One region of the Acetobacterium sp. K1/6 genome, then DNA from elsewhere that is predicted to be linked to it. Evidence: riboswitches for the same ligand, from Rfam matches in the RefSeq annotation. Region 1 holds a riboswitch; each other region holds the start of a gene.
What was found. Region 1 has a riboswitch for molybdenum cofactor ahead of U2P91_RS11795 (hypothetical protein). Riboswitches for the same ligand answer to the same signal wherever they lie in the genome.
Positions count from the first base shown of each region.

Region 2: another riboswitch for molybdenum cofactor. It lies ahead of U2P91_RS01655 (formate/nitrite transporter family protein); the one in region 1 lies ahead of U2P91_RS11795 (hypothetical protein).
Region 3: another riboswitch for molybdenum cofactor. It lies ahead of U2P91_RS07775 (4Fe-4S dicluster domain-containing protein); the one in region 1 lies ahead of U2P91_RS11795 (hypothetical protein).

Region 1 covers NZ_JAXQGA010000012.1:57,871-68,084, forward strand. Annotated here, with positions in the region: gene U2P91_RS11755 (zinc ribbon domain-containing protein) at 1-227, opposite strand, end outside; gene U2P91_RS11760 (corrinoid protein) at 849-1,478, shown strand; gene U2P91_RS11765 (uroporphyrinogen decarboxylase family protein) at 1,511-2,491, shown strand; gene U2P91_RS11770 (TetR/AcrR family transcriptional regulator) at 2,554-3,204, opposite strand; gene U2P91_RS11775 (flavodoxin family protein) at 3,456-3,983, shown strand; gene U2P91_RS11780 (hypothetical protein) at 3,980-4,633, shown strand; gene U2P91_RS11785 (DUF4349 domain-containing protein) at 4,780-5,817, shown strand; gene U2P91_RS11790 (zinc ribbon domain-containing protein) at 5,830-6,237, shown strand; molybdenum cofactor riboswitch at 6,416-6,538, shown strand; gene U2P91_RS11795 (hypothetical protein) at 6,665-7,162, shown strand; gene U2P91_RS11800 (hypothetical protein) at 7,252-7,833, shown strand; gene U2P91_RS11805 (molybdopterin-guanine dinucleotide biosynthesis protein MobB) at 7,857-8,621, shown strand; gene U2P91_RS11810 (hypothetical protein) at 8,618-9,298, shown strand; gene U2P91_RS11815 (ECF transporter S component) at 9,291-9,923, shown strand; gene U2P91_RS11820 (energy-coupling factor ABC transporter ATP-binding protein) at 9,994-10,214, shown strand, end outside.
Region 2 covers NZ_JAXQGA010000001.1:351,788-362,001, forward strand. Annotated here, with positions in the region: gene U2P91_RS01630 (DUF2252 domain-containing protein) at 1-926, shown strand, start outside; gene U2P91_RS01635 (sigma 54-interacting transcriptional regulator) at 1,241-3,169, shown strand; gene U2P91_RS01640 (4Fe-4S dicluster domain-containing protein) at 3,378-3,845, shown strand; gene cooS (anaerobic carbon-monoxide dehydrogenase catalytic subunit) at 3,898-5,841, shown strand; gene gshAB (bifunctional glutamate--cysteine ligase GshA/glutathione synthetase GshB) at 6,148-7,137, opposite strand; molybdenum cofactor riboswitch at 7,301-7,417, shown strand; gene U2P91_RS01655 (formate/nitrite transporter family protein) at 7,734-8,600, shown strand; gene U2P91_RS01660 (dynamin family protein) at 8,764-10,214, opposite strand, start outside.
Region 3 covers NZ_JAXQGA010000007.1:12,993-23,206, forward strand. Annotated here, with positions in the region: gene lpdA (dihydrolipoyl dehydrogenase) at 1-3, shown strand, start outside; gene U2P91_RS07765 (methyl-accepting chemotaxis protein) at 216-2,438, shown strand; gene U2P91_RS07770 (helix-turn-helix domain-containing protein) at 2,603-4,081, opposite strand; molybdenum cofactor riboswitch at 4,207-4,316, shown strand; gene U2P91_RS07775 (4Fe-4S dicluster domain-containing protein) at 4,406-4,855, shown strand; gene U2P91_RS07780 (aldehyde ferredoxin oxidoreductase N-terminal domain-containing protein) at 4,874-6,868, shown strand; gene U2P91_RS07785 (phytoene desaturase family protein) at 6,924-8,348, shown strand; gene fdhD (formate dehydrogenase accessory sulfurtransferase FdhD) at 8,426-9,259, shown strand; gene U2P91_RS07795 (MFS transporter) at 9,444-10,214, shown strand, end outside.

The DNA.
Region 1 (10,214 bases):
TCCATTTCTTGCCTGGCTTCATCGGCACTAATCCCTGGTTTCTCTTTTAATAGGTAGGGAATACTCACCTCAATCATTCGTTCTTTTGTAATTTGCGACGTGAATTCACCGTTTTTATAACAATCGTCACAATAATCAAGGCTCCTGGTACCGTTTTTTTCAGTGCCATACAGTTTATTGGTTTCGCCCATCGGTTTTCCACAGCTTTGACATAGTTTTTCATTCATTGTCGTATCTCCATTCATTATTTAGAAATCTCGGTTTAGCTTTGCAGCACATTTGGTTCCGGAAACAATGACGTGGTGATTGTCTGTCTCAAGGCAAAGAATCGCCACACCAAGACCTTTGACTTGGATTTATTATACCCGGTGTTTCCATTTCAAAACAAGTGACGCGCTGGTGTGCATTAGAATACAGAGAAAATTAAGAAAACAAATTTACAAACCAACAATAAATGTGTACGGAAAAAAGTGATTCGTCTTAGAATGATCTAAATTGTAAAAGTAGGTGACATTATAATAAAATGAACTTAACAGTAAATTTAGAGCAAGAAGACAAAATAGCAGAAAAAACAAAATAATGATAAAAAAACAGAAATCATGTCGTAATTTGGACTAGAATTAAGGTTAAAACAGTATATTAATTAAAATATACTAAAAAATATTGACATTCATGTTGTATACGAGTACAATAAAGTTGGAAATAAAAAATAAATTACAATATTGATAATCGTTATGGCGGTAAATAAAAGATTCCATTTAGCGTATAATAAAGGTAATTACGAAACGGACTGCTTTAAATGCAGCGGATTCGTAATTATCAATTATAAAAATTAAAGGAGAAGTAATATGTCAAAACTTGAAGAAGTTAAAGCAAAGGTCGAAGCAGGAAAGTCCAAATTGGTTCCCGGTCTGGTTCAGGAAGCCCTGGATGAAGGTAATGCAGCAGCAGAAATTCTCCAGGCTATGGTCGATTCCATGGGTGTTGTTGGGGACAAATTCTCATCAGGAGAAATTTTCGTACCGGAAATGTTAATCGCGGCTAAGGCCATGTCAAAAGGCGTGGAAGTGTTAAAACCTCTGATGGCTGGCGACGGTTCCGCTTCTTTAGGTACTTGTGTAATCGGTACCGTAGCTGGGGATCTCCATGATATCGGCAAAAATCTGGTTTCGATGATGATCGAAAGTGCCGGATTTGATATGATTGATTTAGGTGTTGATGTACCCGCGGACACCTTTGTTTCGGCAGTTAAAGATAATGATAATGTGAAAATCGTCGCGTGCTCTGGCCTGCTGACTACCACCATGCCAGCTTTAAAAGAAGCCGTAGCAACCGTTAAAGCGGCTTGTCCGGATGTAAAAGTTATTGTTGGGGGGGCCCCGGTTACACCGGAATATGCTGCTGAAGTTGGCGCCGACGGATATGCGCCGGATGCTGGTAGTGCAGCTGTCAAGGCGAAAGAACTGGCTACGGCTTAATTTCATAAATATTTACAAGAGGAGAAATCAAAATGCTGACAAGAAGACAGAATCTGGTAGAGGTCATGAAGGGTGGTAACCCGGATCGCTTTGTAAAACAATACGAAGCTTTCGCAATGATGATGAAAACGCCAATTACACGAATTAAGCCACCAGTAGGTGGAGAGATTGTGAATGAATGGGGAGTTACCATTCGCTGGCCAGAAGGTCAATTAGGTGCCTTTCCGGTACATGATGAAGAACATATTGTGGTCAAAGATGTTACCAAATGGCGGGACTATGTAAAAGCACCTTCGGTTGAACAACCCGAGGAAAAATGGGCTGTTGCCATTGCTGAAGCCGAGGCCGTTGACCGAAATGATCAATATGTCACTGTTTTTGTGGCACCAGGAATTTTTGAGCAGGTTCATTATCTGATGAGCATGGAAGAAGCGTTAATGGCATATTACGAAGAGCCGGAAGCGATGCATGAGCTCATTGACTATATTGTGGAATTTGAACTTAAACTGGCGAAAGAGTTTATTGATCATCTTCATCCGGATGCAGTTTTCCATCATGATGACTGGGGCAGTCAGATCAATTCATTTATCTCTCCAGAGATGTTTGATGAATTCTTTGTTCCGGCCTATAAGAAAATCTATGGGTATTACAAAGACAATGGGGTAGAATTAGTCATACATCATAGTGACAGCTATGGTGCTAACCTGGTACCATCCATGATTGAAATGGGTATCGATATTTGGCAGGGCGTGATGACCACCAACAATGTCCCAGAACTGATTAAAGCGTATGGCGAAAAAATTACGTTTATGGGTGATATTGATAGCGGCGTTATTGATTTCCCGGGCTGGACCCAGGAAAATATTGCAGAAAAAGTGGAAACAGCGTGTCGACGATGCGGAAAACTATATTTCATACCTGGTGCCAGCCAGGGCCTGAACGTTAGTTCATTCCCCGGTGTTTACGAAGCAACGGATGAAGAAATTGATAAAATGACAAAAGAAATGTTTTAATTTAAAGGAGGTTTCATCCCATTTTAAATCTGGGTTGAAACCTCCTTTTTAGATGATAACAATTATTTATAGAGAAACTTAATTTGCCTGCAGTCAATGGTTTTAGCGATTTGGATACCCTTATAAAGAAGGGTGGTGACCGCATGTTGATCGATGCCAAGCAATCGGGGTAGAATTCCATTGAGTAAAAAGATCAATTCGTCAATCGAGTCATTTAAAGGTTTTTCAAAATAGTTCAGGAAATACTCGCGGCGTCCACCAAAATCAATAAAAAGTAAGTTATCGAATTCTCTTTCGCTGACGACTAAATTGTATTCTTTTATATAACCAAGGTAGGTGTTGCGGATGAAATCACCAGCAACACGATAGTTTGAGGCTTTTCTAAGAATTTCATAGTAAAACCGTCGATTGTTTTCATTGTTGAGAATCAGATCAAAATAGATATAACTCAAAGCCGCGTGATGAAGGATGGGATTTTCAAATCCATCAATTGTCAGTGCGTTTAGACATTTGTCAATTTGCTGGTAATAATCCAAATAGATCTCGTGGACAATCTTATCTTTTGTTTTAAAATAATAGGTAAAAAGACCAATGGGTGTATCAGCTGTTGTTACGATGTCTTTAATCTTTGTTTTTTCATAACCATGTTCATAAAAGCACTTTTTTGAAATTTCATAAAGATGGTTTCTTGTCTGGATACCTTTTTCGTACATTTTATACTCCTCGAGTCTTCAGGATTCAATCTGCTTACATCCTATCATATTTCGGTATAGATTTAAATCCAAAAAATTATAAATCAGATAAATTTTATGATTTTAATTTAAGTGGAAAGAAATAAAACAATTCGTCCCTTTAACTGATGACAATTGTTTCGGTTGACAATTTAAAATATATGTAATATATTACCTTTTAGAGAAGTGTGCTTTAACATCTGCTGTTATAAAATGAAGAAAAGAGGGCGATTATGATTACAATCTTATCAGATCATACAGAAGTTGGCGAAAGACTCAATAAAAAACTGAGGGATGGAAAAATAGAAACTGAATTTATTTCTTTAACTGATTTGGACGTGGGTCCATGTTACAGTTGTGGCGGATGTACTGATAAAACCTATGGACAGTGCATACATCGGGATGATGCCGATATTATTCTGCCAAAATTGATGAAAACTGATGTGTTGGTCATGGTAAACCCGGTTAAATGGGGAAGTTATTCATTTAAAATGAAACGTGTTTTCGATAAATGTGCTGTTATTGGAGATCGGCATTATTATTGTAAAAAGGGGGAGCTGGTTAAAGGAAAAATTGGTCGGGTTCACACTCTAGTAGCGATTGGTGTTAAGGATCAATGGAAGAATGACGAAAAAAGTGCTTTTAAGAACCTGGTTGTGGAAAACATCAAGATTATGAACATCAAGGGTAGTGTATATATGGTTGATGACAGCAACCTTAACGTTTGCCTTGAATCGGTAGTGGAGGGTTTAAACCAATGAAAAAAGCAGTTATAATAAACCTGAGTCCCAGAAAAACAGGGACAAGTATGATGCTGGCTAATCGTTGCCAGACGTTTCTTTCTTCTCGGGATTATCAGGCAGAAATACTGCATTTATATCCAAACTTAAAAAATTTAAATCCGTTATTGGTAGCTATTAATGACGCCCAGACGATTATCATGGTTGGTCCCAGCTACATTGATACTTATCCAGCCGATACAGTATACTTTTTAGAAGAGCTTGAAAAGAACCAGGACGTCCTCCATGGACAAGGTCTTTATGGGATTATTCAGGGCGGGATGCCCTATGTTCATACCCATGAATCAGGTCTGAACATGCTAGAACTGTTTGCCGGTGATTATGACCTCAGTTATAAGGGGGGATTTGTGATTGGCATGGGGGCAATGCTAAATGGTCAACCATTAGACAAACTATTAAATGGTAAAAAAGTTGAGCACGGGTTTGGACTTTTTCTGGAAAACGTGGCAAAGCAAGAAATCTCTCCGCCGAACCTATATCATCATGCCCAGTTAAGGATGCCGGGGCTGGTTTATTATTTAATGGCAAAAATGATGAATCGAAGAATTGATAAACAGCGTCGGGAAAAGGGGATTGGGGATCAGGCAAAAAGCCCCTATGAGAATCTTTAAATCAATGAGTCACAAAGAGAAGAGCAGGAGAATTAACGAACTGAAACGATAAAAAATAGTTTATGCATTTTTAGCGAAAATAAGGGTAAAAAGTAAAAAATAGATTAAATGACAAAATATCAGAAATTTACTTAGGAGGTGGATTCATGATTCAGGAAAACCCGAAAAAGAATCCGGAAGAAGAAAAATTAGGATGTTTGAGCCAGGAAAAACGCAGACGACTTAGTACCAAAAAAAATTACTTATGGGTTGTGGCGGTTAGTTTATGTTGTCTGGTGATGATCGTTGCAGGGGGGTGTTTTGGTGGCGCTATCCAGGAAAACAGTAAAACCGCAACCGATGAGTCCATGGTTTCTGATCAGACAAACGGTGAGATGGCAAGTGCGGTGGAGACAGTCGAGCCAGCGGCAAATGCCAGTGCACCTTTTGATGCATCAAAGATTATTTATAGCGGAAACATCAGTCTGAACACCGACGACTACCAAAGCACCTTTGAAAAAATTCGTAACTATGCGCAGGAATTGGGTGGATTTGTTCAGGATGCGGGATCGAACTATGCATCAGAACAGGCTGGCGTTCAAGCTAACTCAGGCTATCTTACCATTCGGGTGCCATCGGCGAAATTTTCAGAAGCGATGACCGAGATCCAGACATTAGGCAGTCCTATTAGTGCCAATGTCAGCAGCACCAATATTTCGCAGCAGTATCAGGACGTGCAGGCGCGTCTTAATAATCTGAAAATTGAAGAGGGACGACTGGTGGAGTATTTAAAACAGGCCATCAATATCACCGACTTGTTAGCGATTGAGAGTGAACTAAACCGTGTACGCACAGAAATTGACAGTCTGACCACCACGATAAAAAACTGGGATACCGATATGGCCTACTCAACGATTTATATTTCACTTTATGAAAAGAAATTATCCTCGTCAGTGGTAAGTTCCCCCTTTTCTGAAATATTTTCTAAAATAGCGGAAGGGTTTGTAACATCGATCAATTTAGTTCTTTATATCTTTGCCTTTCTGATCGTTTTAATTTTCAGGCTGATTCCATTTGCTGCCATTGCCGGATTAGGATTCTTTATTGGTGTAATGATCAGAAAGAAAATGAAAGAAAAGAAGCGTCGTCTCAAAAAAATCGAAACTATTGAACCGGAAGATACAAAAATAGAGGATAAAAAATAAGGAGGAAAGACAATGTTTTGTGAAAACTGTGGTAAACAAATTCCAGATGATGCAGCATTTTGTACCCATTGCGGAGCCAAACAATCAGGAAGTTCGGCACCATCCCAGACCGTAAGTACGGTACCAAAGCCCCAACCAGTCAGAGCAAGTCCACCACCACAACCGGTCGGAGCTACCGCGGGAGTGGATCTGATTACGATGGGACAGTACCTGATTATGTTTTTGATCACAGCCATTCCCATTGCCGGGATTGTGATGCTCTTTATTTGGGGATTTGGCAGTGAAACAGGCCCCAATAAAAAGAATTTTGCCCGGGCATATCTGATAATGATGGCAATTGCCATCGGCCTGGGAATTCTCATCAGCATTGTGATGGGGGCAATTATGGCATCCATTATGGGTTCTATGTATTACTATTAAGCAGCTATAACATACAAAAGAGATGCCTACGAGTTGGCATCTCTTTTGTGATTAGCACGTTATCGCGTGCGTTGTGTGAAGGATGGGTGAGAAGCGACTGTAAATTTATCAGGGCCATTAACAAATAGACATTGACAATTAAAGGCAAAAAAAATATAATAAAAATAATTAAATACGGAATGAAATTGCTTACTGATCTTAACTTCCTAAAATATTAGAATATTATGGAGGTTAAGACGTTAGGGTTTTGTTGGAAACGACAGGGCCTCCCACATTGGAAAAGTAAGAGAATTCATGTTTGCATCGAATTTTTTGTGGGTTTAGCTTTGCTGAGCCTTCTTTTTTTGCAAAAATTGTTTTTTTGTTTTTTCTGTTGGGATTTCTGACTCAGCATGCTTCCGTAAAAAAGAAAGTTCAGGAGGAAAAAATGAAAAAGAAGTTGTTAACACTGGCATTGGTGATGGTTTTAGGGGTTGGTCTGCTTGGTTGCAGTTCACCTGCGGCAGATTCAAAAAAAGAAGAAAACGCTTCCAAAACGGAAAGCCAGGAGCAGGTGGCCGAGTTTAGCATTACCCTGGAAGGGGTTGATGGAAAAACCCAGTTGACCCAGGCAGATCTTGCGGCTCTTCCTTTGGTTGAAAAAACCATAAAAATGACTAAAAAAGATGGCTCAGAAACAGGTGGGATTTTTAAAGGGTATGCCTTAAAAGACGTAGCCGAAAAATTAGGAGTCACCGATTTTACCAGCATCACGATGGAAGCATCAGATGGTTATTCCAAGCCCTATGATCAGGCGACGGTGGAAGCAGAGGATTCACTACTGACCATCTCACTTGACGGTGAAGAACTCGTCAGCGTAGTGGCAGGCAGTTTAGGTTCCAGCGCCTGGGTTCAAAACATCAGTAAAATGAGTGTTGTGAAATAATAAGAGATTAAGTGGGCAAAGTCACCTTTGCCTGCTTTGTTTTGTTTGGGGAGCGGTGCGGATTTTAGAATTAAAGGAGGGTTAAAAAGATGAGCAGAGAAACGCGTGATGATGACACCTTGGTTAATTTGAGTAACAAAAATTCTAAACGCAAAGAGCGGCTCAAACGATGGATCCTGCCACTGGTGATTCTCTCTTTAACCCTTTCTTCTGTTTTTCTGATTGCGATTAACAAAAGTCAGACGGAGCAGCGGTTGGGTGCTCTGGGGCAGGAAACTGTTAAAATAATAGTCGGTGATGAAATGGTTGCCCAGTTTAATCTTGACGAGGTCAAAGTACTGCCAAAGGTTTTGATTGATGAGGGGCTAAATACCAGTAACGGCAGAGAAGAGGTGGTCTTTGGCGGTTTGCTGTTAAAAGATGTGCTCGACACCACTAACTTTGACTACCATCAGTATAATACCGTAACCTATAAAGCCATTGATGGTTATGCGTCCCCCGGGACGGTGGCTGAATTGGACGCGGGTGGGGTCTATCTAGTCTATGAACGAAACGGGATTCAAAATACCGATAAAACTCAGGGTGGAACGGGTCCCATGGAAATTGTTATTACCGGTGAGACCTTTAGTTTGCGAAATTGCAAGTATTTAAGTGAAATATATTTCGAGTAAAATAATTACCATAAATGAGGTGCATGATGAAAGTAATGTCGGTAAGGGGATTGACCCATTCGGGAAAAACAACAGTGATCGAAACCATTATCAGAGGCCTGAGAAGAAGAGGCTATTCGGTGGGATCGGTTAAGGAAATCCACTACGAAGCCTTTATGATGGATCAACCGGGCACCAACACCGATCGTCATAAAGAAGCCGGTGCGCAACTGGTGACGGCTCTGGGGATGTATGAAACGGATATTCTCTATCAGGAAAAATTGCCGATCCGAAAGCTGCTGGCTCACTACGACTATGATTATGTGATATTAGAGGGTGTTGACGATCCAACAATCCCTAAAATTATCACCGGACATGATTGCGAAGGTCTTGAGGAGCGCTTAGATGACACGGTTTTTGCATTTTCGGGAGTTATTGCCGACAAACGTAAAGAATATCGAGGAAAAGAAGTGGTTCACTGCCTGAAGGAACCGGACCGTCTGGTTGATCTGGTTCAGCACTATGCGTTTGAGTTGTTACCTGGCTTTACAGAAAAGTGCTGTGGTTTATGTGGCACAGATTGTGCCGGTTTTTGTCGCCAGATTATTACAGGTGAGGTAAAAAGATCGGATTGTCCCCTTAAAGATGATGGGGTAACTCTAAAAATTAATGGACAAGCGATTGTAATGGTGCCCTTTGTTCAAAAACTCATTCAAAACGTCGTGCTCAGTGTGGTTTCAGAATTGGAAGGTTATGAAAAAGGAGCCGATATAAAAATACATATCGGCAGGCCGCAAGTGGATGAATGAGACTAATAAAAAACTATGAAGCTGGCACCTATGAGGTGATCAGGCAATTTAAAAGTAAGAAAAACCGGGTTCGACTGATTAAGATTTCAGATGGTGAACAGGTACTCGAACTGATCGAAAAGAAATTTGCAAAAACAGAATCCCTTGAAAATGAGTTGGCGATGCTAAAACGGCTGAGTGATATGGATTTTAGCGTAGCGCCGTGTCGGGGCCGGTTTGATCGGGTGCTTCTTTATGAATATCTTGAAGGTGTCACCCTTTGTGAAAAACTAGAAGTTGCAGAAGCGCAAGAAACAAGTCGTAGTGGTGATACAGTTATGCCTGGCAAGGAAATAATTGATCTTTTTAAAAAGACCATTGATTGGCTTAATCGACTGCATCAAAAAACTGGCCTGGCTTTTTACGACATTAATCTCAGAAATTTCATTATCCGTGATGGCACAGTTTATGCCATTGATTATGAAGATTTCCAGGCATTAACAGCGGCAGTTGATTATGGAAGACTGCTGGCCTTTACCCTAACCTACAGGCCCAGCTTTACCCAGTGGAAAAAAGCGCTAATCAGTGAACTGGAAGAATATCTAAAGAATCAGATCAAAGCGGATCTAGATGAAATTCGGCTGGAAAAAGAGAAAGAACTTGTGCGTATCAAGAAAAGGAGGGCTAAACTTGTTTGAGAAAAAATTTGAAAAGATGACCCTTTTTGATCTGGTCACCATTGCCATGATGTCAGCTCTGGGTATCGCGGTTAAGGTTGTTCTGGTACCCCTGGTACACATTATTACCGGTCCTTTTTTTATCCCGGGGGGTTCAATTTCCGGGGGAATCTATATGCTTTTTATTGTTTTAGGTGCCATGCTGGTAAAAAAAACCGGAGCGGCCTTTTTGGTTTGTCTGGTACAGGCCATTTTGGTAACCGTTACTGGCACGATGGGTTCTCATGGCATCATGAGTATGATGACCTATTTAATGCCGGGGATGGGGGTGGAAATTCTTTACTTCGTTATCGGAAAATATAAATATACCAAAGGTGGCTGTTTTAGTGCCGGGGTGGTTGCCAATGTGCTCGGTAGCTTTGGGGTTAATTTTGTCTTCTTCCGACTGCCGTTGATTCCGTTACTTTTGACCCTGAGTTTATCAGCCTTGTCCGGGGGACTGGGCGGACTGCTGGCCTACGCTATTGCGAATCAAGTCAATCGTCTCGGTTCGTTCAAGGTGCACGAGGCGGAGGAATCGCTTGATATTCGTCTTAGCGGTGATCCGGGACGAATCGATAAAGAGGAGAAGACCAACTGTGAATAAGGGGAAGGTACAAAAAAAGATCAAATCGATCAAAGTTGGAGACGAGATAGAAAGAAAATGGGAGGCAGCGATGAATCCGATTGAGGTCCACGATCTTTATTTTCGTTATCCTGGCTGTGATACCAATATTCTCCATGGACTGGATTTGAGTCTGAAAACAAATGAAATTTTAGCAGTCGCTGGTTATTCCGGCTGTGGTAAAAGCACCCTGTGTCATATCTTAGCTGGGATCATCCCCAAAACCATCCGGGGAAGAATTCAGGGTGAGGTGACCTTGTTTGGCGAATCGAT
Region 2 (10,214 bases), on a different contig from region 1:
CCAGCATTATCCTCTGTGGCGAAGACCTGGGACTGAGTGATAATCAAGTCAAGGAAGCCGCCATCAAAGCCGCCCTGCACTACCGCTATGAGCTCCGCAAACTAATGGAAAGCAGCTCGCTAGAACGCTTTTACAGCAGCATCGGTGAAGATGACATTCTCGATTCGGCGTCCAAAAAAAATAAAGAGATTTACAAGAAGGTCATCAAAAAAGCCAAAAACCGTAACTCGCAACAGGTTATTTCAAAAATGACCCAAAACGACGCCTATGGCCGCCGCGTTTTCATCGAAAATCCCCCAGTCCTCACCCATCTCGATGCCACCCTGGCTGGCGATGTCGAGGCTGCCTTTGTAGCCTATAAACAAACCGTCCGCCCGGATATCGCCCTGCTGCTGTCGCAGCATCTCTTAACTGACGTGGCCCGACGGGTTGTCGGCGTCGGCAGTGTCGGCACCCGCTGTTATTTACTGGTATTAACCTGTGAAAACGCCAGCCACCTGGTGCTCCAGATCAAAGAAGCTTCCCCATCGGTGGTGTCCCGCTATAATCCCATTGTCGGCTCACCGCTGGGAAAACTAAACCCGGAACAGAACAACGGCCTGCGGGTGACCACCTGTCAGCAGATTCTGCAGGCCTACTCGGATCCTTTTCTGGGGCACTTTCAGGCCAACGGTCGGGATTTCTACGTCCGTCAATTCCGGGATATGAAGGGCTCCTTTGAAATGAATGAACTGACCAGTCAGGGTTTCCTGGATTACGTCGAAGGCTGCGGTCTGCTGCTGGCTCGGGCCCACGCTCAAAGCCCCAACGCCAACTACGTCGCCGGCTACATGGGCAAGTCCGAGGCCTTCGAAAAAGCCATCGTCAAGTGGTGCTACGACTATTCCCGTCAGGTTTACCAGGATTACGAAAATTTTATCCGGTAGCCCCAGAATCCTAGCACTTATTAAAAACCCGTATCTTGTGGATTGATCTGAGTATCTAGCTTACCGTTAAACAAATCAGGAAACGACCTTATGAACGGTCTTTTCACTTTAGCTGTTCTGATTTTTTCTTTAATGCATTCAAGTTAAGCTAATATGATTGGACACCCTTGCGGAAATAAGATAAACTACAGACATAAATTAGTATAGCTGGTTCAACTTGAAGTTTCACCCACCCCGCCCGCCTGTATTTTTAAAATTTAAGATATCCTCTGTCTTGACGATATCAGGAAAAGATGAAGCAAGGAGAAATTGCTATGTATAATTATGGTATTGTAGACTATGAACGGTATAACCAAGTCGAAAAGAACCTGAAAAATGTATTGAATTTAGCCAGCGACGATAATTCAAAATCCGTTGAGGAAGATATCTATTATCATACCGCCAAAAACATTGGCAGCCGACTCAATGTTACAGATTATAACAGTTTGTCGGCAAAAATAATGGAATTGGGGATCGGCGAAATCGTCATCACCGATATGACGGACGAAAAGATTATCTTACGGTTATTTGACTGCTTTACCTGCTCTAATATGAAACATCTTGGCAAACCGATCTGCTTTTTTGAAGCGGGTATCTTGGCGGGTGCGGTCTCGAATATTCGCAAACAGAACATGGATGCCAACGAAGTTAAATGCAATGCCCTGGGTGATGATTTTTGCGAATTCGAAGTTACGAGAGGAATTCCTGACAAAATCGATGACACCGCTGAAAAAAACGATGATCATGATAATATAAATCTGCTTTTTTTAACCATTAACTCCTTAACTTTAGCTAAAAGCAACAATCTGATTCAATCCCAAAGTCAGCGCTCGGAAGAAACAAACCATAAACTGAACGAAGCCCTGAAGACTGCTCTGGAATTGAACAATTTCAATCAACATATTCTCGATAGTATTCCTAATTATGTTGCCGTGATTGACAGTAAAGGTTCAGTGATCCGAATTAATGAAAAGTATCGCCAAACCCTCGCTTCTGCATTTATCGGTGAGTCCAGCATCACTGATTTAAACTGGGAATCAAAATATACCGAAGTTCTGGAAACCGGGAAACCGGCTATCTGGCAGCAACTGATTTTCGGTGCTGAACACGTTATCTTTGAAAGCCCGATTATCGAATCGAACACTGTTTTAAGACAGGTTATCCCGTTAGAATCTGACTTCGTTAAACAGCTGCTGGATAAGATAACTGACGCGGAATCTGAAGTGATACCCCGTAAAAAGCGAACCATTAAACAGGAAAGTCAATGTGATAAAAAAATAATTATTGACAGTCCTGAGATGAAAGAGCTCGTCCATTATATCAAAAAGATATCTAGAACAGATGCTTCCATCTTAATCCGCGGTGAAAGTGGCACCGGAAAGACCCTCTTTGCCAAACAGATTCACCAGGAAAGTCGCCGCAGTCAACACCCCTTTGTTTATATTGACTGTACCACCATTCCCAAGAATTTTTTTGAAACCGAGCTGTTTGGATATGAACCAGGATGCTTTACTGGTGCGAATAAGAGTGGAAAAATCGGCAAACTGGAAATGGCCCAGGGTGGCACCATTTTCCTGGATGAAATTGGGGAAATCCCCATCGAGATCCAATCAAAATTGCTGCGCTTCCTCCAGGAAAAACAATTTGAAAAAATGGGTTCGGTGGTTACCAAAAGTGTCGATGTCCGAATAATTGCTGCAACCAATCAGCCGCTTGAAGCGATGATCCGGGAAGGCTTATTCAGAAAAGATCTGTACTACCGGTTAAATGTTATTAATGTGCTGATGCCATCGCTAAAAGAAAGACGTTCCGAAATACCTGGCCACATCCGTAAAGTGCTCCTTGAAATCAGTGCCGAAACCGGATCGGAACCAAAAACCATTGATTCTGCCGGGATAAAACACTTAATCCAATATGATTGGCCTGGCAATATCCGCGAGCTGGAAAACCTGATCAGGCGACTTTTCTTCCTGGCCGATGAGAATGTCATCGGTGAGGATATTATTTTAAAAGAACTCACTGCTGCCGATAATCTCAATCACTATGAACGAGCCCCACTGACAAGGAAAACCAATGTCAATGAAAAAGACCTGATCCTCAAGGTGATCAAAGACTGCAATAACAATAAATCCGATGCCGCCCTCAGACTGGGTTTTACCCGGCAGACCCTCTATAATAAAATTAAAAAATATCAGCTGCTATAATCAACAGCAATTGGCAGTGTCAAAAGTGTAAACCTTTACTTGACACCTTTGTATATTTGACACTTTTCAAACCTAATAATTTATTAAAAAAACACATTAACCCACCTAGTTTAACCATAGGTGGGTTGGTGTGTTTTTTTGGCACGATATTTGCGTTGACTATGGAATGACCACATTTTTTAATTGAAATTTGAAAGGCGGTGAAAATATGTGCATACCAAAAGAATTGAAATTCCTGGCGGTGGATGCATCCCAATGTATGGGGTGTCGAAACTGTGAATTAGCTTGTTCTTCCAGAAAAGCTGCACAGTATCAAGCTGAAGGAATTCTGGGAAATATCAGGATTGTTCCCAACATTTTCGTCGGCCAGAATGGCCTTACCAAAACACCCGCATACTGCCGACATTGCAGTGCGGCATTTTGCAAAGATCTTTGTCCTGCTCATGCCATTTCCCAAGAAAACGGTGTCATCATCCTGGACAAGGATAAGTGCCTGGGATGTGGGATCTGCGAACAGGTCTGCCCTTATGGTGTAATCACCCTGGGTAGTTTTAAAATCGGTGATAAAACAAAAACAATTGCCCACAAATGCGATCTATGCTTCGATCAGCAGTCAGTTGGCAAAGAACCGGCCTGTTATGCGGCTTGTCCAACCAAAGCTTTAGCGCTTGTTTAAAGAGTTGTTTCTACCAAGATTGTGTTGAAGATTGAAATGAAGGAGAAAAATTATGAATGATTGTTATAACTGTTCCGACCAGAGTCTGATTGAAAAAGCTGAAAGCGAAGAAATAGATTTAGTATGGCAACGATACGAAAAGATGAAACCCCTGTGTGGCTTTGGTGAACAAGGCATCTGCTGCCGGATTTGCATGAAAGGTCCCTGCCGGATCAACCCCTTTGGTAGAAAACGCAGTGTCGGTATCTGCGGCGCCTCAGCGGATACTATCGTTGCCAGAAACCTGGTCAGAATGATTGCTTCCGGTACATCAGCCCACTCGCTTCATGGCAAAGAAGTGGCCAAAACCCTGATGCATGTCGCCAGGGGCGAGACCGCTATCTATTCGGTCAAAGATGCGATCAAGCTGCGCAATATTGCTCATAAGTTAAACATCGAAACCGATGGCAATGATTTGATCCCCCTGGCTGGCGTTGTGGCGGCCAACAGCCTGATGGATTACAGTCGCATGGATGATGAAGAAATCTGTAACTGGCTTAAATACACGATTCCCGATGCCAGACTGGAAAAATTAAAAAAACTTGGCATCACCACCAGTAATATTGATGGCTCCATCAGTGATATCATGGCCCGAACTCATGTGGGAACCGATGCTGATGCGGTAAATATCTTGCTTGCCGGTCTCCGCTGTGCATTGGCCGATTATTCGGGGATGCAGGTTGCGACCAATCTTTCTGACGTTCTGTTCGGAACCCCGCAACCGGTGGTTAGCCAGGCCAGTCTGGGGGTCCTCCGAAAAGATGCTGTCAATATCGCCATCCATGGTCACAATCCCCTGTTGAGTGAAATCATCGTCGACGTTGCCTATAAAATGCAGGCGGAAGCTGTCGCAGCCGGCGCCACCTATGGCATCAATATTGTCGGCGTTTGCTGTACCGGCAATGAAGTTCTGCTCAGACACGGAATCCCCCTTGCCACAAATTATCTGTCCCAGGAACTGGCAATAATAACCGGTGCTTTAGATGCCATGATTGTTGATGTCCAATGTATAATGCCATCACTCGCCAAGGTATCTGCTTGCTATCATACCGAGCTCATTACAACCATGCCCGATGCTAAAATTGCCGGTGTAACCCATATTGAATTGGGCAGTGGCGACAGTTTGAAAAAGGCTGAATTGATTATCCGAAAAGCAATCGATGCCTATAAGAACAGAGATGATGATCGGCTTTCCATCCCGGCGGAAAAAAATAAGGTCATCGCCGGTTTCAGTGCCGAAGCCATTATTGATCTGCTGGGTTCAATCAACAGTGAAGATCCGCTAAGCCCGCTGATCGAAAATATTGTCAATGGCAAGATCAGAGGCATTGTCCTTTTTGCCGGATGCAACAATGTTAAAGTCAAACAGGATCATAATTTTGTTACCATGGCCCAGAAATTACTGAAGCATAATATTTTAATCTTGGCAACCGGCTGCGGTGCTGGGGCTTTTGCCAAAAATGCGCTGATGAATTCCGAAGCAACTGAAGATTACGCCGGTGACACTTTAAAAGAAGTTTTGACCTTTCTGGGCTTTGAAGCAGGTTTAAATGCCCCATTACCGCCAGTTTTACATATGGGATCCTGCGTTGATAATGTCAGAAGCATTGATCTGGCCGTGGCTATTGCCAACCGTTTAGGCGTCGACTTAAATCAATTGCCGTTGGTTGCCTCAGCTCCGGAGCTCATGAGTGAGAAAGCAATAGCTATCGGCTCCTGGGTGGTCACCCTGGGTATTCCTCTTCACGTTGGTCTGGCGCCCCCTGTTACTGGAAGCAGTCTGGTAACCAATGTGTTAACCTCAGAATTAAAAAATATCGTTGACGGTTACTTCATGGTTGAAGAAGATCCCGAAGAAGCGGCTGACAAAATCATCAGTATCATTGAAGAAAAAAGACTGGGTCTGAATCTGGACTCCAGTTTGGATTCCGCAAACAATATCGAGGTGCTTTCTTGAATATTTCTAAGGATGATTATAACAAAATTGATAGCTGTCCTGTATGTGGTCGTAAAATCAAGCCAATAAAAATGGACTATATCAAAAAAAGAATACCGGATATTTCTGAAGAAGAATTACAGTCCCTTAAAATCTGTAGCAGTTGTAAAAGAAAACAACAATAATCCAGGTAAAAAACGCACCCTATATCATTATAGAAGTTAAAAAATGCCGTGGCCTATCAGTTCATGATCAGGCCACGGATTTCCTCAATTTTATTCTGTTTTACCGGTTATCTAGAATTCTGCAGTTTACTTTTAGATTCATTTAAAATCCCAGCAGATCCAGCACCTTGTCATCGACATGGCGGTTCTTGCCAACAAAGGGATAATTATGAATATGCAGGGCCGGGTTGAAGTTCAGTTCGATGATGCTGTAATTGTTGTCAGTGGGGGGTTCTTGAATATCATGGATAATGATATCCGCGCCACAGATTTTGGCGCCCACCGCTTGCGCGGCTTTAACAGCAATGGCTTTGTACGCAGCGATGATCTCATCGGTAAAATCAAGGCTGTCACCGCCGGTACTGATATTGGAATTTTCCCGGAGATAGACGGTTTCGCCAGGGCCGGGAATGGTCTCGATCGATTTAGACTGCTCGCTGAGAAAGGCAATTTCAGTGTGGTCCAACCGCAGCTTCTCCAATGGTGTGACATAGCCCTTACCCCGCAGCGGATTCAGGTTTTTCTCAGCTACCAGTGCTTCGATGGTATGCACCCCATCGCCCACCACATTGGCCGGAACCCGATGAAGAATCCCCACTACCTCATCGCCGATAACCAGAAAGCGATACTCCTTGCCGGGTATGAATTCTTCAATCAGCACCGCGGTATCATGAGTGAAAGCCTGGATTACTGCCATCTGGTAGCAACTTTCACACTGGAGATTCTTATGAATCACAATCCCCAGCCCAAAGTTCGAGGATTTGGGCTTCACCACAATATCTTTGCCCCGAAATTCTTCATAATACACCATCGCTTCGGCTGCCGATTTGACCTTAATCCCGGCCGGCACGTTGATGCCCTTTTCACGCAACACCAGCTTGGTGACTTCTTTATTCTCCATAATCAGCGGTGCGATATAGGTGTCGGCTGATGTCCGGGTCGCCTGTTTGACATACTCTATTTTATCGCCTTTTTTAAGCCGGATAAAATTGTCTTCAAGATCCAGGATCTCAACCGCAATCCCTCTGCGCTCGGCCGCGTTAATCAGCATCGCCGTTGATAATTCCAGTTTTTTATCATTTTTTTCAAACATCACTCTTCTCCCTTTTTATCGCCGCAGCTCTGGCTATAAAGTCTTGATTCTTTATTATAGCAGTTTTAACTATTGATAACAGTCTGTTTTGAATAAAGTATCCAATTTTTGTTGACATTTTTGTAGCATCAGTATAGAATGAGCTTGTGAATTATTTAACTAAATAGAAAGATAGCTCCGAGCCTTGATTACCTAAAGCATTGCTATGGGATCAGGCCGATAGGGTGTAGATGGAAACGTTTGCGCCTCCACGTTGGGAAGGGGTTAATTCTTCAAATCACAAAGCAATATTCTGATTTATTTAGCATACTTGTTTTGATTTGGTATGCTTTATTCTATTTCAGTATGCTTATTTTGCTTCGGCTTGCTATGATTTGATTGCGTTAATTTAAGAAGACCAACTGGTCTTCTTTTTATTTTTGTTTTAATGATTCCGGGGGAAGTGGCTTCCCCGACTTGTTATGCACCATCAGATGAAAGGAGGTTTCAATTAATGGAATCAATCACATTAACATCAGACTCTTCCTAACCCAGTTATTCTATCCACGATTCAGATCATCGGAAATCATGAAAGAATAAAAAACTTTGGAGGAACTATGGAAACCAAAAAATATTTTGCACCATCGGAAATTGTTGACGTTGCCATTGGCGCAGGGATAAAAAAAGTCTCAACCCCCTATTTAAAAGAATTCATGCTGGCAATACTGGCCGGTGTTTTTATCGGCTTTGCATCAGAAGGTTCCAATATGGCCGCTTTCAATCTACTGGCAGATCCGGGGACTTATGGACTTGGCAAATGCCTTGCCGGAGCGATATTCGGTACCGGACTGATGCTGGTCATCATTGCCGGTGCTGAAATGTTCACCGGTCAGACCCTGATCACTGCCGCCGTGTTGGACAAAAAAGTCCGACTCTCTCAAATGCTAACTAATTGGGGACTGGTATGGATCGGAAACCTGGTCGGTGGCGTCTTTCTGGCCTACATGATGAGTCAGAGTGGGCTGTTCAACAGCGGTGACAGCCTGCTGGGTGCCATGACCATCAAAATTGCCGTCGGAAAAGTCACCATGCCGTTTATGTCAGCTTTCTTTTTAGGGCTTATGTGTAACTGGCTGGTCTGTTTAGCTGTCTGGATGTCCTTTGCCGCTAAAGACATTACCGGCAAGATTCTGGCCATCTTTTTTCCCATCTGGTTGTTTATCACCTCTGGTTTTGAACACAGTGTGGCTAATATGTATTACATTCCGGCCGGGATATTAGCTAAAGCCAATCCAAAATGGGTCGAAGTTGCCCTGGCCAATGGTGTCACCCAAGAAAAACTGGATGCACTCAATTGGACCTCCTTTTTTCTAAACAACGAACTACCAGTGACTCTGGGTAATATCGCCGGCGGTGCCCTTCTGGTGGCTGCATATTACTGGTTTATCTATAAATCAGACTTCGGCAAAAAAGATGATCTATAACTGATACCCGTCCATGAGACCGGATCCATCCGCTCAAAAAAGTCCGACAACTGAGTTGCTTCAGCTGTTTGGACTTTTTTATCGCAACTGCTTGCGAATACTAATCTGATCAACTCAGATATTATCGCAAAATGAGTTTTCTCTTGATAAATTTTACTTTCCACTAAAGCTCTTTTAACAGCATCATCAAGCGCTCACAGATATCGTCCAACTCGCGGATTTTATCGCCCAGCCGCTTTGAGGTATCTTCTTTGTCAGTAATGACCCGATTGACCAGCTCGCTGAGTTCCTGTTTCAATATCTGCGATTCCCGCTCCAGCACGCCCTTAAAATCCCGGACACTCTCGCGGATCTTGTACTGATAATTATAAATCATGTTATTGATATTGTGCTCCACGTCAGTCAACATTTTGTTCTGATACCGGGTGTATATCTTTTTATTGGCGTAACCCCGGGGCATCAGGTAAATCAGATCATTTATATCCACCAGAAAGGCCGCCGGTTTCTGATTAACCTTGACATAGAAATCATCCCGGGAGGACAGCGTATGGACGATGGTGTCAACCTGATAGTTAATCCCGAACAGTTCCGCCACCACCTTGCGCAAAAATTCCTTGAGATCATCAATCTTCTGATTAAGCAGCTCGGTCAGATGTTCGTATCCTAACGCAAGACTGGCTAGCCCCCGCTCGCTGAGGTCATTGAGCTGGGCCGATAACTGCTTTTCCAGCAGCGTCATCAACGCTTTTTCCAGTTCTTTCGGCTTCATCTCCCGATTCTTTTGATAAGTGGCTGCCATTGCCACAGTCAGAGTTTCCCGAATGCCGACGGAACCATCCTGTAACTCTGCTCGAATCTGCTCCAGTAACTCATCAATGTGGCGTAGCAGATAAAAGCTGGAATCCCGGGTAATCTGATCCAGATTGACCAGCTTTTCTTCCAGTTCGCTGCGTTTTTCCTCCAGGCTTTTAAGGGGCATGCCATAAGCCCGGCGGTAAAGCTCCAGATGGGAATGGGCCGCCCCCAGCACCTCGCGAAATTTGATCTGCACCGATTCGACAATGATCTGATCGGCCGAAACTGTAATGTCTGCCGCTATTTTTGCAAACAGCGTATCCATCCCCGCGTTGGTTTTGGCACTGATGGCAAACAGCTCAATGGTATCCACGGCCATAATCTCACAGAGAATCTCATGGCAATAAGCCAGATAGATTTCCAGATCATCCTCGCTGATGGTATCGATCTTATTAATCGCAAAATAGAATTTGGCAGTGTAATTTCTGGCCTCAACCAAAAATTCCCGCTCGATTTCGTTAATCGGACTATCCACCGAGAGCATAAAAATGATCGCGTCGCTATCCTTCATAATGGCATAGGCTTCATCGGTATTGTTCTGATGAATCGATCCCACCCCGGGAGTATCCACCAGGGTGATGCCGTCTTTGAGAAAATCATCGGGCAGAAAAAGATTGACAAAAGAAACCCCCTTCTGGTTGTTAGGGTTCTGCTGTTCGGCAATATACCCCACCAGCTGCTCCAGCGCCACCGTCTGACTCTCCCCGCTTTTAAAATGAACCTCAGCCAGCTCATTTCCATATTGGATGCGCGTCGCCA
Region 3 (10,214 bases), on a different contig from region 1:
TGACCTTTAGTATTTAATTTTTTCTGGCAGTCCGTATTTCATACCAGCGTTAAGCTCTCAATTAAATAATTATTTACTCAAACTTCGCACATTAAATAATGAATTAATTCATTGTGAAGAGCTTTTCTGTTTGAAAATATTGGCTCATACACGCAGTCGATGATTTATGTGCGAAGTTTGTGTGATAAATAAATAAAAAGAAATAGGATTAGGATATGAATAATAATCAAAAAGCAAACATTTTTTCAGATAATATGCCAGTTTCTCTTGAAGATGTCAAGGTAAAAATCCGTTTGACCACTAAAATGGCAGTGTTTACAGTGACATTGCTTTCATTAGCGGTGATTCCATTAGGTATACTGGCTTACTTTGGGGCGCCCAAAAATATCATTCTTGTTCTTACGCTTGGTGTGCTCATACTTGGTTGTGTCGCAGCTTGTGTTGCAGCTAATAAAATTATTGGTCCCATGACAGCGTATAAGGACACCTTGGATCGATTGGCTAAGGGTGATGTATCGATGGAAATACCGGAAGTAAAAACCAAAGATGAATTTGGGCAGCTTGCTCAATCTTTTAAACGGATGGTCGATATCCGCAAAAGTCAGGCAGAAATTGTTCAGGAGTTAGCAAAAGGCAATCTGCAAGTGAAGATTATACCTCAGTCCAGCGAAGATGTTCTTTCTCATGCGCTGATCAGTCTGGTGAGCACCCTGAATCATGTTTCCGAGGAACTGACATATTTGGGAGAGGAAGCCACTGCTGGCAGGAAGGTTGATGTAATAACTGAGACTGTCGGTTATTCCGGATCGTACCAGCAATTTATGATCAGCATTAAAAAAGGTTACGAGAATCTTTCAACCATTGTAAGTCTCGCAGGCAGATATATTGCTCAAATCGGAGTAGGTGTGGTACCGGATAGAATTTACGAAACATATCCTGGTAATTATCAGAAAATCATTGATTTTATGAATTCCGGAGTTGACGGATTAGGGGCTTTGGAAGAAGGAAATAAGGTTTTAAGACTGATGCGCGTCAATGATATCACCCAGAAAATTGAAGGCGATTATCCCGGTATTTACGGAGAAATTGCGACTTCGGTTAATAGGGTCAGAGAAACAATTGTTAATGTTGTTGAAATTAATAAGGCAATTGCCGCTGGGGAATTTAAAAATGAGCTGGAAATGATGAAGCTACATGGTCAACTAAGCGAAAACGACGAATATCTTCCGAGTATGATTGCCCTGGCAGAAAACATCTCCATGCTGGTACAGGAAACTGGCCAATTAACTGATTCTGCCATTGCAGGTAACTTGGATAACCGTGGCGATACAAGTCGCTTCTCAGGAGAATATGCTCAGGTTATTGCAGGTTTTAATAATGCTTTGGATGCTCTCACAGCCCCAATGCAGGAAGCTTCTGTTGTTCTAAATGAATTATCTCAGGGAAATCTTCGTGCCGTCATGATCGGGAGTTACAAGGGGGAAAATGAACAAATCAAGAATAATATGAATAAAACCATTGAATTCTTAAAATGTTATGTCAGCGAAATATCGAAAACACTGGCGGCGATCAGTAAGGGAAATCTTAACCAGGAAATCACGACCGAGTACTTGGGTGACTTTATGGAAATTAAAACTTCGCTCAACGGTATCGCAGAGAGTTTGAGTAAAACCATGAAAGATATCGATATTGCCGCCGAACAGGTAGATTCTGGTGCACAACAGATTTCGGATGGGGGTCAGGCGGTGGCGCAGGGAACCACCGAACAGGCGAGTTCCATTCAGGAATTAAGTGCTTCGATCGAAGAAGTGGCCGATGAAACAAAACGAAATGCCAATAATGCCAATAATGCCAATGCTCTTACAGAAAAGGTTCGTGAGAATGCTCAGATAGGGAATGCACAAATGGCGAAAATGGTCCAGGCCATGACAGAAATTAATGATTCATCCAACAATATTTCCAAAATTATAAAGGTAATCGACGACATTGCCTTCCAAACAAATATTCTGGCATTGAACGCCGCCGTGGAAGCGGCCAGAGCCGGTCAGCATGGGAAGGGATTTGCTGTTGTTGCCGAAGAAGTAAGAACCTTGGCGGCACGGAGCGCCGAAGCCGCAAAGGAAACTACCGCACTAATTGAAGGTTCCATAGAAAAAGTGGCAGATGGCACAGCGATTGCTGGTGATACAGCTGAAAGTCTAATGGTAATTTTAAGCGATATTGAAATGGTTGCTGGTCTGGTGGCAGAAATAGCCAGAGCATCCAATGATCAGGCCTCGGAAATTTCACAGATTACCCTTGGTATAGAACAGGTTTCAAGCGTTGTTCAAACCAATTCGGCCACCGCAGAGGAAAGCGCGGCAGCCAGTCAAGAATTATCCAGTCAGGCTCAAATGCTTAAGAATATGGTTGGTTTGTTTGAATTAAAGAAGAAGTGAGACGATAATGATTCTTATTGTCTTAAAAAGCAACATGTCTTTTTGTGGCGAATTTTTTTGAAGTGAGTAAATCGATCGCAGTCTTGTAGCGGAAAACATAAAAATGACAACAGTGCATAGCCAGATAATCTAATGGAAGAAAAGCTTTCGGTACTGGTATTATTTTAGTTTTTTACAATCATTTCATAAGATAACATCAAATGTTCACGGATATCCGGGTTATTCATGTCCACTTGGATCAGCTCATGGATTTTTTTCAGGCGATACTGAAGTGTATTGCGGTGAATGTGTAAACATTCCGATGTAATGGTGCTGTTTCTTTCACATCTCAGGTACTGAAACAATGTAAAGCAAAGGTCAGCTTCATTTTCACGATCATAGGCGTTTAGTATCAAAATGGCTGGATGACACAGACAGAGATCTTTGGTTGTTTTTAGCAGAGAATCATGGATATAGGAGGTTGTGAAATCTTCGCAACGACGGATACAGGTATTTGCGGATTTACCATAGTGGATCGCCAGTTTAGCTTGATTCAGGCGCTCAGCCAAGGTATCCCACTCTGCAAAAGGCAGGGAAACACCACAGATAAAATCAAGCGGTTGAATGAGGTTTGTTAATTCATCAACCAGGGTATCAAATTCCGATTTTAACAGCAGTAATAAGGTTTCATTCTCGTAGACAAGACGCTTACCCTGGGGAATATACTGATCAAGCAAACCATTTAACGATTCCTTTGTCAGTTGCTCATGGTTATTCACAAACAATAATAAAACACAGGGAACTTTATTTTCCCAACCCAATGCCAAGAGTACCCAATCCAATTCTTCTTTTGGGACTGTTTTTCTATTTAACAGTTCACAAAATATTTTAGACATGGACTGCGCATAGGTGGATAGTCCTGGAAAATGGGTAAATGATACAATTTTAAGAAATATATCCGCCAATTGACAGTGCCCGGTTGTCACAACGGTTTGGTATTCCATGATTTGGATGTGTAAATGCATGTCATTAGCCTGTTTTAAGGTGCCACCGATACAGCGGTGAGATAGTTCGCCAAATGATAACAGGGAAGCCTTGGTACCTTGTAAAACAACTGAGTAATTATCCGATTTTCGCAACATTTGGATTGAGTAAAGTGGAACCCGTCCAGATTTGACGATGTGCTGCCAAGTTCCCCGAACATAGTCATTTTGATATTCGCGGGAAAAAGCAAAAACGCGACCCTGCCAATTAGCGATAAAAATAGGATTCCGGAAAACCGGAACAGCAAGGTCGACAAGATCCTGCAAAGATGAATTTGAATAAACAGCATCTTTCAGCGAAGACTCCCATAACTGAAAGAATTCATAAGCAGCGAGCGATTCATTAAATATCGAAATAACATTTCCTTCAACAGCAAGATAAAAAGATTTATAGACACAGACAACACATCGATTGGTGTTCAGAACGGGGTTAATTTCTGATTCTAAATCTGTCGATTCAGTGATATATAAGAAAACATCTGCTAATTCTGGTCGCTCTTTATCTTTTAACCGGATACCTGTTATACCAGGTTCTGAAGTTTCATCTTCCATTTTTGATGCGAGGATTTTAACCCCCTTTGCGTCAAACCAGTCCTTCAAAATATACAAACTCAATTTCATGACAAACTCCTTTATCAATTGTTCAAAATGAACAGTCGACTTAATTTAGACGTGTAAAGATTTGGTCTATGTGAACGTATACAAAGATCGATAATGGGATTATACTACACCTAAAGGTCAGTTTCAATAATAATATATTCCGATTTACATATGACCCATGTGGCCAATGTGAACAATGGGTAAAAGAAGTAATTTTTTTGCCTTCCATTTGAAAAGGAATTCAGAACGTTTCAATCGTTTTGTTTTCTTTTTTTGCATTTGAAATAAATGGTGTTCCAAATCATATGAGACACTATTTATAAATAAATTTAGGAGGTTTGATAAATGGGTTTTCAAAAAGCGAAGGGTTATATCGGTATGACTGACCCATCAGTTGCAGCATGCCAGGATTGTAAGGTATGTGAATTATTTTGTGCAGCAACACATGATGGTGCCTGTGGTTCAGAATTAAACAGGCTTTGGGAATCAAGCGATATTTTTGCTGGGGAGTACATCACGTATTCATGTAAACAGTGTCTGGCGCCATCATGTATGGATGCCTGCAAGGTTGAAGCAATTTACATCGATGAGGCGACAGGTGCACGATGCATTGACGCTGAAAAGTGTATTGGCTGTAAAGCCTGTATTAAGGCATGTCCACTGGATCCGCCAAGAATTAATTTTGATAGTATCAATAAAAAAGCGAAGAAATGTGATTTGTGCAAAGAACGGGAAGATGGACCAGTATGTGTTCAAATGTGTCCGACTATGTGTTTGCAACTCAAGAAATATTAAAGATAGGGAGATGAAGCTATGAATGAACAATGCGGATGGGCAGGAAAAATATTAAGAGTAAATCTAACGGACGGTACGTTTTCAGATGTCGATACCATGCAGTATGTTCCGAAATTTGTCGGTGGTTTGGGGGTTGCACATAAGATTTGGTGGGATGAAATGCCGCCAGGGATTAAAGCATTCGACCCAGAAAACAAACTGATTTTTATGACTGGGCCGGTTACCGGAACAGCGTCACCTTCAAGCGGAAGAGCTGAATTTGTTTCCATATCCCCACACAGTTATCCAGAACAATACGCAAATACCGGTATCGGCGGTTCTTTACCCACCTATCTAAAGTGGTGCGGTTATGATGGGATTATCATCGAAGGTAAATCACCGGTACCGGCCTATCTTTATATCTCAGCAGATGGGCCAGAATTAAGGTCAGCACAGGATATCTGGGGATTAGGGCTGGTTGATGCCCAGGAAATATTACATGACCGTCATGGGGAAAACTCGTCGTCTTATGGGATTGGACCAGCAGGTGAAAACCTGATTCGTTTTGCTATCATCGGTTGCGGCATTCACAGTGCAACCGGCCAGGGTGGTCATGGTGCCGTCATGGGTTCAAAGAATCTCAAGGCCATCACGGTAACTAAGGGCAAACATCAGGTGAAGGTCGCTGATCCGGAAGGTCTATTAAAAACAACCTTGAAATTTGGACCGATCAGAAAACCCATGCCTGTTTACGATATGGATTTGGCCGATGATAAAACAAATCCTTTCTGGGATCGCTGGACGGGCCCGGATCGCAAACCTAATTTCTCAATCAACTGGATGGGGAATGTTCACAATAAACCCTTTAAATTTTTAAGTCATTCTTGTGGATTGGGATGCTATGCCTCCTGTGGTTTCTTTGAATTCAAAAATGTGCCTGCTGTAACCGAACCGAAACTGATACACGCTATGACAGGATGCAACCACACCCGTTATGAGCAGTTTTTCGATCGAGAAAATGAAACAGTACCGGGCGAAAATTTCAGAAAAGGTCTGGAAATTCATGAACTGGCGCAACAATTGGGGTTTGGCCATTTTGATATCATTTATGGTTTTGTTCCCTGGTTGTATTATACAAAAGCTATGGGTCTTGACACCGAATCTAAGGTTGGAATGCCAACTGATGTTCGGTCAAATGTTTGGTGGATTAAGCTTCTGAAAATGATTGCCTACCGTGAAGGTTTTGGGGATCTCATGGCTGAGGGGATCCGTCGAACGGTTGTGGAATTGGGTGAGGATGAATACGCTCATCCTATTTATGAAGGTCCTGAAGCAGCCAGAGAAGGTAACTGGCCTAAGGTCAGATTGCCGCTGGCACCGTTGGGGGCCTGGGGATACACATCAAGAAGTTTGGTTATGGAAATGCCATTCCCAATGGGCATGCCAGGTCTTTTAAACTGGCTCATTGAAACCAGAGATCCTCATCACAGCAAGTGGCCGGATTGGGCGCATAAGCGGTTTGGTGAATGGATGGCAACAGAAAAAGATCATTATAACAGTACCTTCCCACTGGAGTGGGCAAGACAAAGCACCATTCGGGGAACGCTGTTAGATTCTCTGACCGCCTGTTTCCAGTTCCCACTGCGTAAATATATGGGAATGGAATTTGATTATGATGAGGTCGGGGACGGTTCCGAAACGACTTCTATGGAAGCAACTCTCTTTTCCCAGGTTACTGGAGTTAATGTTACCGAAGATGAGTTTTTCGAATATGGTGAACGAATCAATACCTTGTTTAGAGCCATTCAGATCCGAAACCATGAACGAACCGCTGATATGGAATTTAATGAGTTAATGCCCCGGCTTTATGATGCCTATGATAAGGATAAATTTAAAATTACTACTCAAAATTGGTATGAATATTTAGGTTGGGACAGAGAAACCGGTTGGCCGACCCGGGAAACGTACGAAAAATATGGATTGAAAGATGTGGCTGATGAACTGGCGAAAATAGATAAATTGCCCCAAAAATAAAAATAGACGTTAATCAGATATTTTTAAATCGATATAGATGAAAGAAGGAGAAAACATGGCAGAAAAATTCGAAAATATCGTTGTTGGTGCTGGCTTTGCAGGTCTGACCTGTGCCGGATATTTGGCTAAAAGCGGCCAAAGGACTCTGCTTTTAGAAAAAGGTTCGGTAATTGGTGGGAGGGCTGCGGCCCACCCTGCCAATGGATATAATGTTGTGATGCATCTGCCACTAATTATGACATCCCTCAATGGTGGTGGTGGGTACGGATGGGCGAATGCAGCAAAAGATTTTGGTGCCGACATTAAACTGCACTTTAGCCGAGAACCGCGGCTTTATCTTAATGGTGTAGAGGATCCATATATGACAATTCCAAAATGCATCACAACCGAAGCTGCTGTTGACTGGATGGAGAGTTTTTTAAAAAAAGCCCGTCCGGATCTCTGGTCTAACAGCTGTAAGTCTGAACTATATCCGATGGTTGATGAAATACTTCACAAGCCATTTAAAGAAATGTGTGAAGAATGGGATGAAGTATCAGTAAAAGACTGGGTTCAATCCCGGAGTATGGATAAGGGGATTGAATATGTGTTTACATCATTGATGGCCTGTTTCTGCTGGACTGCTGATGCGGAATTCACCTGGAACTATGGTTCAGCAGCCAAAGGATTTGTGATGCTGCGCATATGGATTGGCAATCAGGGGGCTATGTCAGTCGCAATCCCTGATCTTCAGCATGGTATATGTGAGCCCATAGCGGAAGCCATTACCACGAATTTTGGTTGTGATATTAGAACAAACTCAGAAGTCATTAAAGTTATCATTGAAGATAATAGGGCGGTTGGAGTTGAAATAAAGGATGGAAATGGAACTATTAAACGAATCGAAGCTAACCGGGTGATTCTTGCCACAACCTGGCTGGATTACCTGAAATTGCTTGAAACAGTGCCGCCAACCTTGCTGGAAACTATGAAAGCTCCTCTTCAACAGAAAATGGGCGGAATCTTTTTAACGTATCAGTTGAATAATTCCATCAGTCTGGATGGAGCATTTACGCTGTTTATTAATCCAAAAACGGGTTCATCAATTCAGGGTGGCTGTGCTCAGAATATTGAGCAGCCATGGAACGTTCCGGAAGGAAAGCAACTTATCTGGGCATATTCGGTAAGAAGTGATGCCGATTTTAATCGATTGGGACTGGAAGGAATTGCGGCGGAAGTTACCCAAAATATGGAATTGCTTTATCCGGGATTTAATCGCGCATTGGAATCTACCAGCCCGGTGAAAGGCGCCAGTTATCCGTCTCATTATCGATTTAGTTCACTTCCTAAGATTCGCCAAAAATCGCCGGATGTGGACGGTCTATTCTTTGCCGGTGAATGCACCTGGCCGATGTATGGTCAGATTACTGATGGAACTGCCAGCACTGGAGCAAACGTGGCTAAATTAATTCTGGAGACAGATGATTTAGCAGGGGTATGAAATAAAATCACGGCATGATTGATTTCGATTAATGAAAAATAAATTCAAAATTAAAGTATTTTAATGAAAGGGATCAAATGAATGAAAATATAGTCAGAATGCCCCCAGGAAATGCACCAGATATCCAATGCCATCATTATTTTGATGGAAAATGGGAAGACCAGATGATTTATGTACCCCAGGAACTGCCATTGGCCATTTATATCAATGGCAGAGAATTGGTTACAATTCTATGCTCCCCTTCAAAGCTGAACTTTTTAGTTGTTGGATATTTATTGGCTGAGGGCATCATCGAAAATATTGAGGATATTAATATTTTAAGAGTCTGTGAGGAGAATTCAATTGCCGATATCAGATTGAAAAACAATGATTATAAATTGCCTGACAAACGAATTCTCACATCAGGATGTGGCGGAGGGATGAGTTTGAATAACGGTCATTATCAAGAAAGGCTGGTTTCAACACTGAGTGTGGCACCTGAAAAACTTTTTATACTTGTCAAGCAAATGATAAAAAGCGGAAAAGCTTATCGTTTAAGTGGTGGCAGCCACACATCTGCACTTTGTGACACCAACCACATCATTGCCTTGGGAGAAGATATCGGGCGTCACAATACCTTGGATAAAATCATCGGTGAATGTCTGATGAGGAATGTTTCAACTAAGGACAAAATCCTTATAACCAGTGGGAGAATCGCCTCTGAAATGTTAAGAAAAGCGGTCAAGATGGAAATACCTATGGTAGTGTCATTAACTTCCCCAACCCAACAGGCGATAATATTGGCCAGGGAATTGGGGGTTACTCTGGTTGGTTATGTCCGTGGCAGCCATATGACTGTTTACGCCAATGAAAAACGACTGGGAATTATAGCAAAAAATGACGAGCAACACGTCTCTGAACAAATAGGTTAAAGAATGACTTCCGGAATGCTTAAAATCCGGAAGTCTGTTTACATTTAAAAACAGGAAAAATTATCAGAATAATAGTATAGTAGATAGTGTAAAATAAGTGGATCGACGCGACATGAAGTGGTAGTCAGTCTTAAAAGTCTTTGATATTATTTAAAATACTGGAAAAAATTTAGGAGTGAAATCAATGTTAAATATTATATTGCTGGGGCTGGTAAGCTTTTTTTCAGACATCAGCTCAGAAATGGTTTATCCTTTGATTCCCTTATATCTGACATCGGCGTTTGGAGCGACGCCAGTACTTGTCGGGATCATCGAAGGGATTGCAGAAAGTATTGCCAGCTTACTAAAGGTCTACAGCGGTTATATCTCAGATAAGTACAAGCGGAAAAAAATTCTGGCTTTTGGTGGGTATTCCACCGGAATCATTTATAAAATAGCGCTGTTGATTGCCTCCTCCTGGACAGGGATCTTGTTTGCCAGAGTGATTGATCGGATTGGAAAAGGGATCAGGACAGCGCCCCGGGATGTTTTAGTCTGTGAAAGTGCGGATACAAACAAGATGGGGAAGGCTTTTGGTATACACAAAGCTCTGGACATGGCCGGATCAGCCCTAGGAATCTTAATCGCTTTTTTCCTCCTGTCACAGGCGGAAGGAAACCTTGACTATAAAACGCTGTTCACAATTTCTATCATTCCCGCAGCAATCGGGTTGGTGATCCTAATGTTTGTCAAAGAAAAAAAAGAACTACGAGAAGTCAAAGAGCGAGAACCCTTCTGGAGAAATGTGAAAAATTTGGATGTAAACTTAAAACTTTACCTGGCTGTGACGTTTATTTTCACACTAGGCAATTCGTCCAATGCATTTTTAATTCTCAGAGGAAAGAGTCTAGGCCTAACTGACGCAAATGTGATTTTGCTCTACTTCATTTATAATGTATCAGCAGCTTTATTTTCC